2 regions of the Pseudomonas sp. ADAK13 genome follow, and region 1 is predicted to be linked to the other one. Evidence: predicted binding sites of a transcription regulator. Region 1 holds the regulator's gene; the other holds the start of a gene.
What was found. Region 1 encodes sigma-54, which starts transcription at its own class of promoters, with help from an activator protein. Its sites were predicted from a motif close to ANTGGCATNNANNTTGCTNT; they were not measured.
Positions count from the first base shown of each region.

Region 2: the regulator sigma-54 is predicted to act here: its motif matches at 2,922-2,941, upstream of HKK54_RS01645 (circularly permuted type 2 ATP-grasp protein).

Region 1 covers NZ_CP052860.1:1,070,922-1,075,864, reverse strand. Annotated here, with positions in the region: gene rapZ (RNase adapter RapZ) at 1-640, opposite strand, end outside; gene ptsN (PTS IIA-like nitrogen regulatory protein PtsN) at 643-1,107, opposite strand; gene hpf (ribosome hibernation-promoting factor, HPF/YfiA family) at 1,120-1,425, opposite strand; gene HKK54_RS05120 (RNA polymerase factor sigma-54) at 1,501-2,994, opposite strand; gene lptB (LPS export ABC transporter ATP-binding protein) at 3,179-3,904, opposite strand; gene lptA (lipopolysaccharide transport periplasmic protein LptA) at 3,904-4,476, opposite strand; gene lptC (LPS export ABC transporter periplasmic protein LptC) at 4,463-4,943, opposite strand, start outside.
Region 2 covers NZ_CP052860.1:352,137-357,079, reverse strand. Annotated here, with positions in the region: gene HKK54_RS01670 (translation initiation factor 2) at 86-586, shown strand; gene HKK54_RS01665 (YkgJ family cysteine cluster protein) at 749-1,003, shown strand; gene HKK54_RS01660 (START domain-containing protein) at 1,048-1,653, shown strand; gene HKK54_RS01655 (hypothetical protein) at 1,733-1,993, shown strand; gene HKK54_RS01650 (ribonuclease E inhibitor RraB) at 2,207-2,548, shown strand; gene HKK54_RS01645 (circularly permuted type 2 ATP-grasp protein) at 2,974-4,383, shown strand; gene HKK54_RS01640 (alpha-E domain-containing protein) at 4,387-4,943, shown strand, end outside.

The DNA of each region.
Region 1 (4,943 bases):
AATATTCCGCCACAGGTTCGTCCAGCCCGGACTGATCGCGCAGTTCCGGCTTCCAGTAGGGGTTGGGCAGGCAGCGCACATCAAACACCAGGTCGGCATCCACCGGCATGCCGCGCTTGAAGCCAAACGACTCCACCAGAAACGCGGTGCCCGGCTCCGGCTGATTCAGCAGGCGCAGCTTGATCGCATCGCGCAGTTGATACAGGTTCAGGCTGGTGGTGTTGATCTTGAGGTCGGCCAGGTCAATGATCGGGCCCAGCAGTTTGGTCTCGTCCTCGATGGCTTCTGCCAGCGAGCGATGCGGGCTGCTCAGTGGATGGCGTCGACGGGTTTCGGAGAAGCGCTTGAGCAGGGTTTCTTCGTCGGCGTCCAGGTACAGCACATCGCAGTGGATGTGCTTGGCCCGCACTTCTTCGAGCAGTTCAGGGAAGCGGGAGAGGTGGCTGGGCAGGTTGCGGGCGTCGATCGAGACGGCCACCAGCGGTTGCGCCAACTCGGTATGGATCAGTGCACGTTCCGCCAGTTCCGGCAGCAGGCCGGCGGGCAGGTTGTCGATGCAATAGAAGCCGTTGTCCTCGAGAACATTGAGAGCCGTGCTTTTACCTGAGCCGGAGCGGCCGCTGACGATGATCAAACGCATGATTACTGCCCGTTTTGCTCATCCAGTACAACCTGATAAAGCGCCTCATTGCTGGGAGCGCTGCGCAGTTTGTCGCGTACTTCCTTGCGGTCGAGCATGCTGGCGATCTGCCGAAGCAGTTCCAGGTGCGCATCGGTGGCAGCTTGCGGGACCAGCAGAACGAACAGCAGGTCGACCGGCGCGCCGTCGATGGCGTCGAAATCGATGGGGGCGTCCAGGTGCAGCAGGGCGCTGACTGGAGACTCACAGCCTTGCAGGCGGCAGTGAGGAATGGCGATGCCGTTGCCAAAGCCGGTCGAACCGAGCTTTTCACGGGCGATCAGTGCCTCATACACAGCTTGCGTATCCAGCTCGGGCACTTCGCGGCCGATCAGGTTGGCAATTTGTTCGAGGGCACGCTTTTTACTGCCGCCCGGCACGTTCACGAGGGAACGGCCGGGGGTCAGGATGGTTTCAAGTCGAATCATGGGTGGGGAGTGTTAGCGGCCAGTGCCTTGAAGAAGACTCTGCTGCTTTTCCTTATGCTTTTTGATTTGGCGATCCAGCTTGTCGGTGAGGTCGTCAATGGCAGCATACATATCTGAATGCTCGGCATTGGCGACTACTTCCCCGCCGGGTATACGCAAGGTGGCTTCGATTTTCTGCTTGAGCTTCTCGACAGTCATGATGACTTGCACGTTGGTGATCTTGTCGAAATGCCCCTCAATTCGTTTGAGTTTTTCGCCGATATAGGCGCGCAGCGGTTCGGTCACTTCCAGTTGGTGTCCACTGATGTTGACTTGCATACAGCTTCTCCTTCGTTGCCAGTGCATAAAGCGGCAGGCCGGGGTGCCTGCCACTGGAACGCTATGGCCCGCCCGTCACATCAAACGTTTACGCTCGCTGGAAGGCGCGATCCCGAGGGACTCGCGGTACTTGGCGACGGTTCGACGGGCGACCTGAATGCCTTGTGCCTCCAGTAAACCAGCGATCTTGCTGTCACTCAACGGCTTTTTCTGATTTTCCGCGGCAACCAGTTTTTTGATGATCGCGCGGATCGCCGTGGACGAGCATTCGCCGCCTTCGGAGGTGCTGACATGGCTGGAGAAAAAGTATTTCAGCTCATAAATACCCCGTGGGGTATGCATGAATTTTTGCGTGGTCACCCGGGAAATCGTTGATTCGTGCATGCCCACCGCCTCGGCGATGTCGTGCAGTACCAGCGGCTTCATCGCCTCATCGCCGTATTCCAGGAAGCCGCGCTGGTGCTCGACGATCTGGGTGGCGACTTTCATCAGGGTTTCGTTGCGGCTTTGCAGGCTCTTGATGAACCAGCGGGCTTCCTGCAACTGGTTGCGCATGAAGGTGTTGTCGGCGCTGGTGTCGGCGCGGCGTACAAACCCTGCATATTGCGGGTTGACCCGCAGGCGCGGCACCGATTCCTGGTTCAGCTCCACCAGCCAGCGCTCGTTGTCCTTGCGCACGATCACATCGGGGACGACGTATTCGGCTTCACTGGACTCGATCTGCGAGCCGGGGCGCGGGTTGAGGCTCTGCACCAGCTCGATGATCTGGCGCAGGTCATCTTCCTTGAGCTTCATGCGGCGCATCAGCTGGCTGTAGTCGCGGCTGCCGAGCAAGTCGATGTAGTCGGTGACCAGGCGCTGCGCTTCGGCCAGCCAAGGCGTCTTGGCCGGCAGTTGGCGCAGTTGCAACAGCAGGCACTCGCTGAGGCTGCGGGCGCCGATACCGGCTGGCTCGAATTGCTGGATGCGGTGCAGGACGGCTTCGATTTCGTCCAGTTCGATGTCCAGTTCCGGGTCGAAGGCCTCGAGGATCTCCTCAAGGGTCTCGTCCAGGTAGCCCTGATTGTTGATGCAGTCGATCAGGGTGACGGCGATCAGGCGATCGGTGTCGGACATCGGCGCCAGGTTCAGTTGCCAGAGCAAATGGCTCTGCAGGCTCTCGCCAGCGGAGGTGCGGGTGGTGAAGTCCCACTCGTCATCGTCATTGCTGGGCAGGCTGCTGGCGCTGGTCTGGTAGACGTCTTCCCACGCGGTGTCGACGGGAAGCTCGTTGGGAATGCGTTCGTTCCATTCACCGTCCTCGAGGTTGTCCACCGTGGGGGCGGTTTCCTGGTAGGAGGGTTCCTGTACGTCGGGGTTGGGTTTTTGCTCGATGTTGTCGGCCAGCGGGTCTGCATTATCGAAGTCGTCGCCTTCTTCCTGGCGTTCGAGCATCGGATTGGACTCCAGGGCCTCCTGGATTTCCTGTTGCAGGTCCAGGGTCGACAATTGGAGCAGGCGGATGGCCTGTTGCAGCTGCGGTGTCATCGTCAGCTGCTGGCCCATTCTCAGGACTAGCGATGGTTTCATGGCAGGGGCTTAACACCTTATTCGCCGGCGCAATGCGCCATCCACGACAGGGCGCGTGAGCGCCAAACATAAGCAAATTATATGCCTGATATCGGGGGCTTTGCCTAGAGCGCGGTAACAATAAAAATACTGAGGTTTTTATTGACTCCCGCGCTCCATGGCGAATGGCCTGATACCACCGTGTTTACAGGCGGAACTCGTGACCCAGATACACTTCCTTGACCAGTTCGTTGGCCAGGATAGTGGCAGAGTCACCTTCGGCAATCAGCTGTCCATCGTTGACGATGTAGGCGGTTTCGCAGATATCGAGGGTCTCACGGACGTTGTGGTCGGTGATCAACACACCGATGCCCTTGGCCTTGAGGTGATGGATGATCTGCTTGATGTCGCCGACGGAGATCGGGTCGACACCGGCGAAAGGTTCGTCCAGCAGGATGAACTTCGGCGCAGTGGCCAGGGCACGGGCGATTTCCACGCGACGACGCTCGCCGCCGGAAAGGCTCATGCCGAGGTTGTCGCGAATGTGGTTGATGTGGAATTCCTGCAACAGGCTTTCCAGCTCTTTCTTGCGCCCGGCGCGGTCGAGTTCCTTGCGGGTCTCGAGGATCGCCATGATGTTGTCGGAAACCGACAGTTTGCGGAAGATCGACGCTTCCTGGGGAAGATAGCCGATACCCGCCTGTGCACGACCGTGCATCGGCTGGTGGCTGACGTCCAGGTCGTCGATCAGCACGCGGCCTTGATCGGCCTGAACCAGGCCGACAATCATGTAGAAACAGGTGGTCTTGCCGGCACCGTTGGGGCCGAGCAAGCCGACGATCTGGCCGCTGTCGATCGACAGGCTGACGTCGCGCACGACCTGACGGCTTTTATAGGCCTTGGCCAGATGCTGGGCTTTCAGGGTTGCCATTAATTCGCCTTCTTCGCGTCGGTTTTCGGCGTCGGCTGGGCGGCGTCGGCTTTCTGCTTCGGCTGGATAACCATATCGATGCGCGGCTTCGGCGTGCCGATCTTCGTACCGGTGGCACGACCGGCCTGGGCAATCTGCTTCACCGTGTCATAGACGATTTTTTCGCCGTCAGTGGTGTTGCCGTCATTGATGACCCTGGCCTGATCGATCAGCACGATGCGATTTTGCTGCGCGTGGTACTGGATCGTCTTGCCGTAGCCTTTGACCGGCGTCGGGTCGCCCACTTTTTGCAGCTGTTCGAAATACGCCAGGTTGCCGACCGAAGTGACCACGTCGATATCGCCTGCCGGGGTGCGAGTCAGTGTCACGGTATTACCCGTCACTTTCATCGAGCCTTGAGTGATGATGACGTCGCCGGTGTAGGTCGCAATACCTTTCTTGTCATCCAGTTGCGCATCATCGGCCTGAATGTGGATCGGTTGCTGGCTATCGTTCGGCAGAGCCCAGGCGCTCACGCTTCCCAGTGCTGCGCCCAGGCCGAGCAAAATAGGGAGGGTTTTAACGAGCCTCATACTGTCCTCTTACGTTCGATAGCAGGTGTATCCTGCTTTCTTTCAAATACGCTTTCATTCCCTTGCCAGTCGATACACCGCCAGCGCCGTCGATTCTAACGTCTTGCTCGGTCTGCGCATATTGCTTCTGTGGGAATACGGTCATGCGACTGCTGGTAATAATGGTGTCGCGGTCCTTGGCGTCGGTACGGGCTACGCGCACCGAGTCAATCAATTCCACCTGGGTGCCGTCCGGGTTGACTTCGCCACGCTCACTGGTGACGTGCCACGGGAATTCGGCGCCGCGATACAGGTTCATGTCCGGCTTGGTCAGCAAAGTGACCTCGGATGCCTTCAAGTGTTCGACCTTGTCGGAGGTCATTTCATACTGAACCTTGCCATCGGGCAGGTACTGGATGCTGTGGGCGTTGATGGCGTAATAGTCGATAGCGCTCTCGTCGACCTGCGCAACAGGCTTGTCGAGGAAG
Region 2 (4,943 bases), 720 kb from region 1:
AAGGGTAGCTGGCTATTTAGCATGCTTGTCATGCTGGCCCCAACAAGCGAGCATATGGCCTTCTGCCGTTAATGCTGCTGGCGATATGACTTATACCTTTCCTGCTGCACTGCTGATCTGCGTGTTAAGCCTGTGTAACGCGGGTGCCGTCCTGGCGGCGCCTGCCAGTGAAACAGCGCCTGCTGCCAGCACCCAGCAAAAGGCGCCGGCGAAAAAAGTCGCCCCGGCCAAGAAGGCGCCGGTGGCAAAGAAAGCACCGGTAAAGAAAGCCGCACCGACCAAAAAGCGTGCGCCTATCGCCAGCAAATCCAAATCAGCCCACGAAGTCGCCAAGACTCAGTTGCCGCCTGCAGAGCTGGATTTGAGCCTGCCGTCGAACATGGTTCGCCATCTGCAGCCCCTCGGCACCATGCCGCAGCCGAAGAATGTGCCGCTGTTGCCGCCAATGTTTGCCGAAAAGCCCACCGATAACAGCGCGTTCCAGATTAACGGGCGCCTGCTCAGCAATGAAATGCAGCTGCAACTGCGCAACGAAGAACGGCGCGAAGTGGAAGGCGCGGCGCTGGATTTCCAGTTCAAGCAATAAACCCGACGAGTAAAAGTGACGCGTACCCCTGACCTTCTGTCGCAGACTGGTCAGTCACTTTTGTTTTCGGTTAAAAACCCCTGTTAAGCCAATTTAAAACGTCTGTTTAAGGGCGTAGTCTTACGTGGCCATCAACACTGAGTTGTCGAGGATCTGTTCGTCATGAAATGCCGTGAAGGCTGTGGCGCTTGCTGCATTGCCCCATCCATCAGCTCTCCATTGCCGGGAATGCCTGCCGGCAAACCAGCGGGCGAACGCTGCCTGCATCTGTCGGTCGAACAACTGTGCCAGTTGTTTGGCCAGCCTGAGCGGCCGGCGGTGTGCAGTTCGTTCCAGGCGGATCTCGAGGTCTGTGGCAACAGCCAGGAAGAAGCGATCAAGTTGATCGGCTGGTGGGAACAGATGACGGCGGCTTAGTGGGCTGTTCAAAGTACTGAACTTCAACAATAAGGAATAAGACCATGGGTTCACTGAAACGAGTTGCGGTGTTGTGCGGTTTTAGCGTTTTGTTCGCTGCTGCTGCACACGCTGAAGATTGGCAGACCGCCAAGGATGAAGACGGTATCAAAGTCTCCTTGAGTGAAATCGCCGGCTCCAAGTACAAGGCTTATCGCGGTGTGACCACCATCAAGGCACCGCTGGCCAAGATCCAGGCATTGCAGGAAGACGTGGCGGGGGCCTGTTCCTGGATCCACGAATGCAAGTCGCAAAAACTCCTCAAGCAGGAAGGCGACAAGAGCTGGACCTACACCCAGTTCAAGGCACCGTTCCCGGTGACCGATCGTGACTCGATCCTGGAAATCACCACCACCAAGGCCGCCGACGGCACGGTGACCCGCAAGCTGTTGGAAGTGCCGACCTACCAGCCTGAAGTCAAAGGCTATGTGCGTGTGGCCCAGGTCGACGGCTACTGGAAACTGGTGCCTAAAGGCGACAACCTGACCGAAGTGACCTACCAGGTGCACACCGAGCCAGGTGGCAGCGTACCGTCGTGGTTGGCCAACAAGTTCGTGGTGGACGCACCGTTCAACACCTTGAAAGCCCTGAAAGAACACGCTGAGAAGTAACTGCAGCTGATCAGGTGCCTCCGGCCTTGAGTGGAACGAATTCCGAGCCCTCAAGGTCCAGATAGAGGTAAGCCCACCCATGGGTTTTATCGAGGAGGCACTGATGCAAACGTGGAAAATTACCTTCGTTGATGATCATGGCGTGCAGTCCGTGGAGCAGTTCGTCTGCGGCGAAAGACCCAGCCTGGAAGAGGCTGCCCATATGATCCGTGCAAAGTTGCTCCCAGTGGCCGCTGAACTGGACCTCAACGACCTGGAAGGCCGCACGGCCGAGCCCACGGTAAAAAGCCTGAAAGACCAAAACAGTATTCAAATCCTCGACATTTCTCCCGCCGCCTGAACATTCCCTGTACGTCTTTAAACAGCCTCTGGTGGAGCTGATAGCTTCGCGCTACTCTGCAAGGGAGATCAGCGAATGAATCGCTAAGGTCTGGTCTTGTCAGCTACATGCTTGTCTCCCGGCGGCGACGTCATTGCCGTAACACCCGCGCCCTTGCAGCGCGGGCCTTGGGAAGCACGGAAAGTCTATCCATCGGTTTGAGGAGGACGTTTCATGAGCACAGCCTATCAAGAAGACATCAGCACCAATGTGTTGCGCCGCATGAAAGAGGGCGGCTTTGACTTCTCGCGTTTCCACCCCATCGAGTTCTACGCCATTTTCCCGGATGAGGAACGTGCGCGGCGGGCTGCGGGTCGGTTTCGTGGGGAATCCCTGAATGCCCAGGTCAGCGCGCGGGATGACGGCGCCTGGTACCTGGAACTGAGCAAAATCATGTTCGCCACCTACGACGGCATAGGAGACTTCGAGCAGGACTTTGAGGCGGTGGTCGAGCCCTTGGGCGGGATCATTGAGGGATGGGGCGTGAAACAGGAGGTGCGTGGGTTACCCATGTAGCGACATGAGCAACAACACAGCGTATCGGCTGACCTTTGGGTCGGCCGTTTTTGTTTCTGGCGCGGGAAAAATCCTGCGCAAAAAAAAGCCACCCGAGCAGGGTGGCCAAAGGGAAGATCGCAAAGGAGGAGAGCGATTCAGTACAAGCGGTAGTGCGCAATGGATGAAGCTGTAGGACGCGTCCTGTTCAGATGATGGGGGTGATTATCCCCAGGGTTTGCCGGGCAGTGAAATCAACTCTGACTATGCTGTTGATAGTCAGGGCCTGCATTGCAATGAGGCGCCGCCCATGACAGCGGGCATTTGCTGCACCGGGACGGTGCGGTATGGCCTGGGCCTATATCCAACTGATTGATACTTAAGTGTTTATGCCGCTGGCACGGGCCTTGCGATGGTTCTTGCGTCCGGGTGACAAGGAGTACGGCATGATCCGCACTTATTATGATGAGATGTACGACGGGGCAGGGCAGGTGCGCCCCCATTACCGCGAGTTCGCCCGCTGGTTGGCCGAGACGCCCCCTGAATTACTGGCCCAGCGCCGGCGCGAAGCCGATTTGCTGTTTCACCGGGCCGGCATCACGTTCACTCTGTATGGCGACGAGCAAGGCACCGAGCGCCTGATCCCCTTCGACACGATCCCCCGCAGCATCCCGGCCAGTGAATGGCGGATCGTCGAGCGCGGCTGCATTCAGCGGGTCAAGGCGCTGAACATGTTCCTCGCCGACCTATACCACGAACAACGCATCATCAAGGCCGGGATCATCCCCGCCGAGCAAGTCCTGGCCAACGAGCAGTACCAGTTGGCGATGCAGGGCCTGGACCTGCACCGCGACATCTATTCCCACATCTCCGGCGTCGACCTCGTACGCGATGGCGACGGCACTTACTACGTCCTCGAAGACAACCTGCGCACCCCCAGCGGCGTCAGCTACATGCTCGAAGACCGCAAAATGATGATGCGCCTGTTCCCCGAACTGTTTGCCGCCCAGCGCATCGCGCCGATCGATCACTACCCCAACTTGTTGCTCGACACCCTGAAAAGCTCCAGCCCGCTGGATAACCCCAGTGTGGTGGTGCTGACGCCTGGGCGTTTCAACAGCGCGTTCTTTGAGCATGCGTTCCTGGCTCGGGAAATGGGTGTAGAACTGGTGGAAGGCGCCGACCTGTTCGTGCGCGATGACCGTGTGTTCATGCGCACCACCGACGGGCCCAAGGCGGTCGACGTGATTTACCGCCGCCTCGACGACGCGTTCCTCGACCCGCTGGCCTTCAACCCGGATTCCATGCTCGGCGTGCCGGGCCTTCTGGCGGCGTATCGCTCGGGCAATGTGGTACTGGCGAATGCCATCGGCACCGGGGTAGCGGATGACAAATCGGTGTACCCCTTCGTCACCGAGATGATCCGTTTTTACCTGGATGAAGAGCCGATCCTGAAGAACGTTCCGACGTTCCAGTGCCGTAATCCCAGCGAACTGTCCCACGTGCTGGCCAACCTTCCGGAACTGGTGGTGAAGGAAACCCAGGGTTCCGGTGGCTATGGCATGTTGGTCGGCCCGGCAGCCTCGGCGGCGGAAATCGAAGCCTTCCGTGCACGCATCAAGGCCAAGCCACATGCCTACATCGCGCAGCCAACGCTGTGCCTGTCGACCTGCCCGACCTTTGTCGAAAACGGCATCGCCCCACGCCATATCGACCTGCGCCCGTTTGTGCTGCAAGGCAAGGAAACCCGTGTGGTCCCCGGCGGCCTGACTCGTGTGGCGCTGCGGGAAGGCTCGTTGGTGGTCAACTCGTCCCAGGGCGGCGGCACCAAAGACACCTGGGTGGTCGAGGATTGAAATATGTTGAGTAGAACTGCCTCGGATTTGTATTGGATGTCGCGCTACCTGGAGCGCGCGGAAAACCTCGCGCGCATGCTCGATGTCAGTTATTCGCTGTCGCTGATGCCCCAGGACGGGCGCGGTGATGGCCTGCATGAACTGGCGATGCCCCTGCTGATCACCGGCACCCTCGACGATTACCGCGAGCGCCACGGTGAACTGCATGCGGAACGCCTGCTGCACTTCTTCGCCCTGGATGCTGCCAACCCGGCCAGCATCTACAGTTGCCTCGGCGCTGCACGCGCCAGTGCCCATGCCGTGCGTGGGCGAATCACCGCCGACATGTGGGAAAACATCAACGCCACCTGGCTGGAAATTCGCGACATCGCCCAGCAAGGCCTGAGTCGCTACGGCATGAGCCGGTTCTGCGAATGGGTCAAGGAGCGGTCCCACCTGTTTCGGGGTGCCACCTACGGCACCATCATGCGCAACGACGCGTTTCGCTTCATTCGTCTGGGCACGTTTATCGAAAGGGCCGACAACACCTTGCGCCTGTTGGATGCCCGCTACGAGATGGC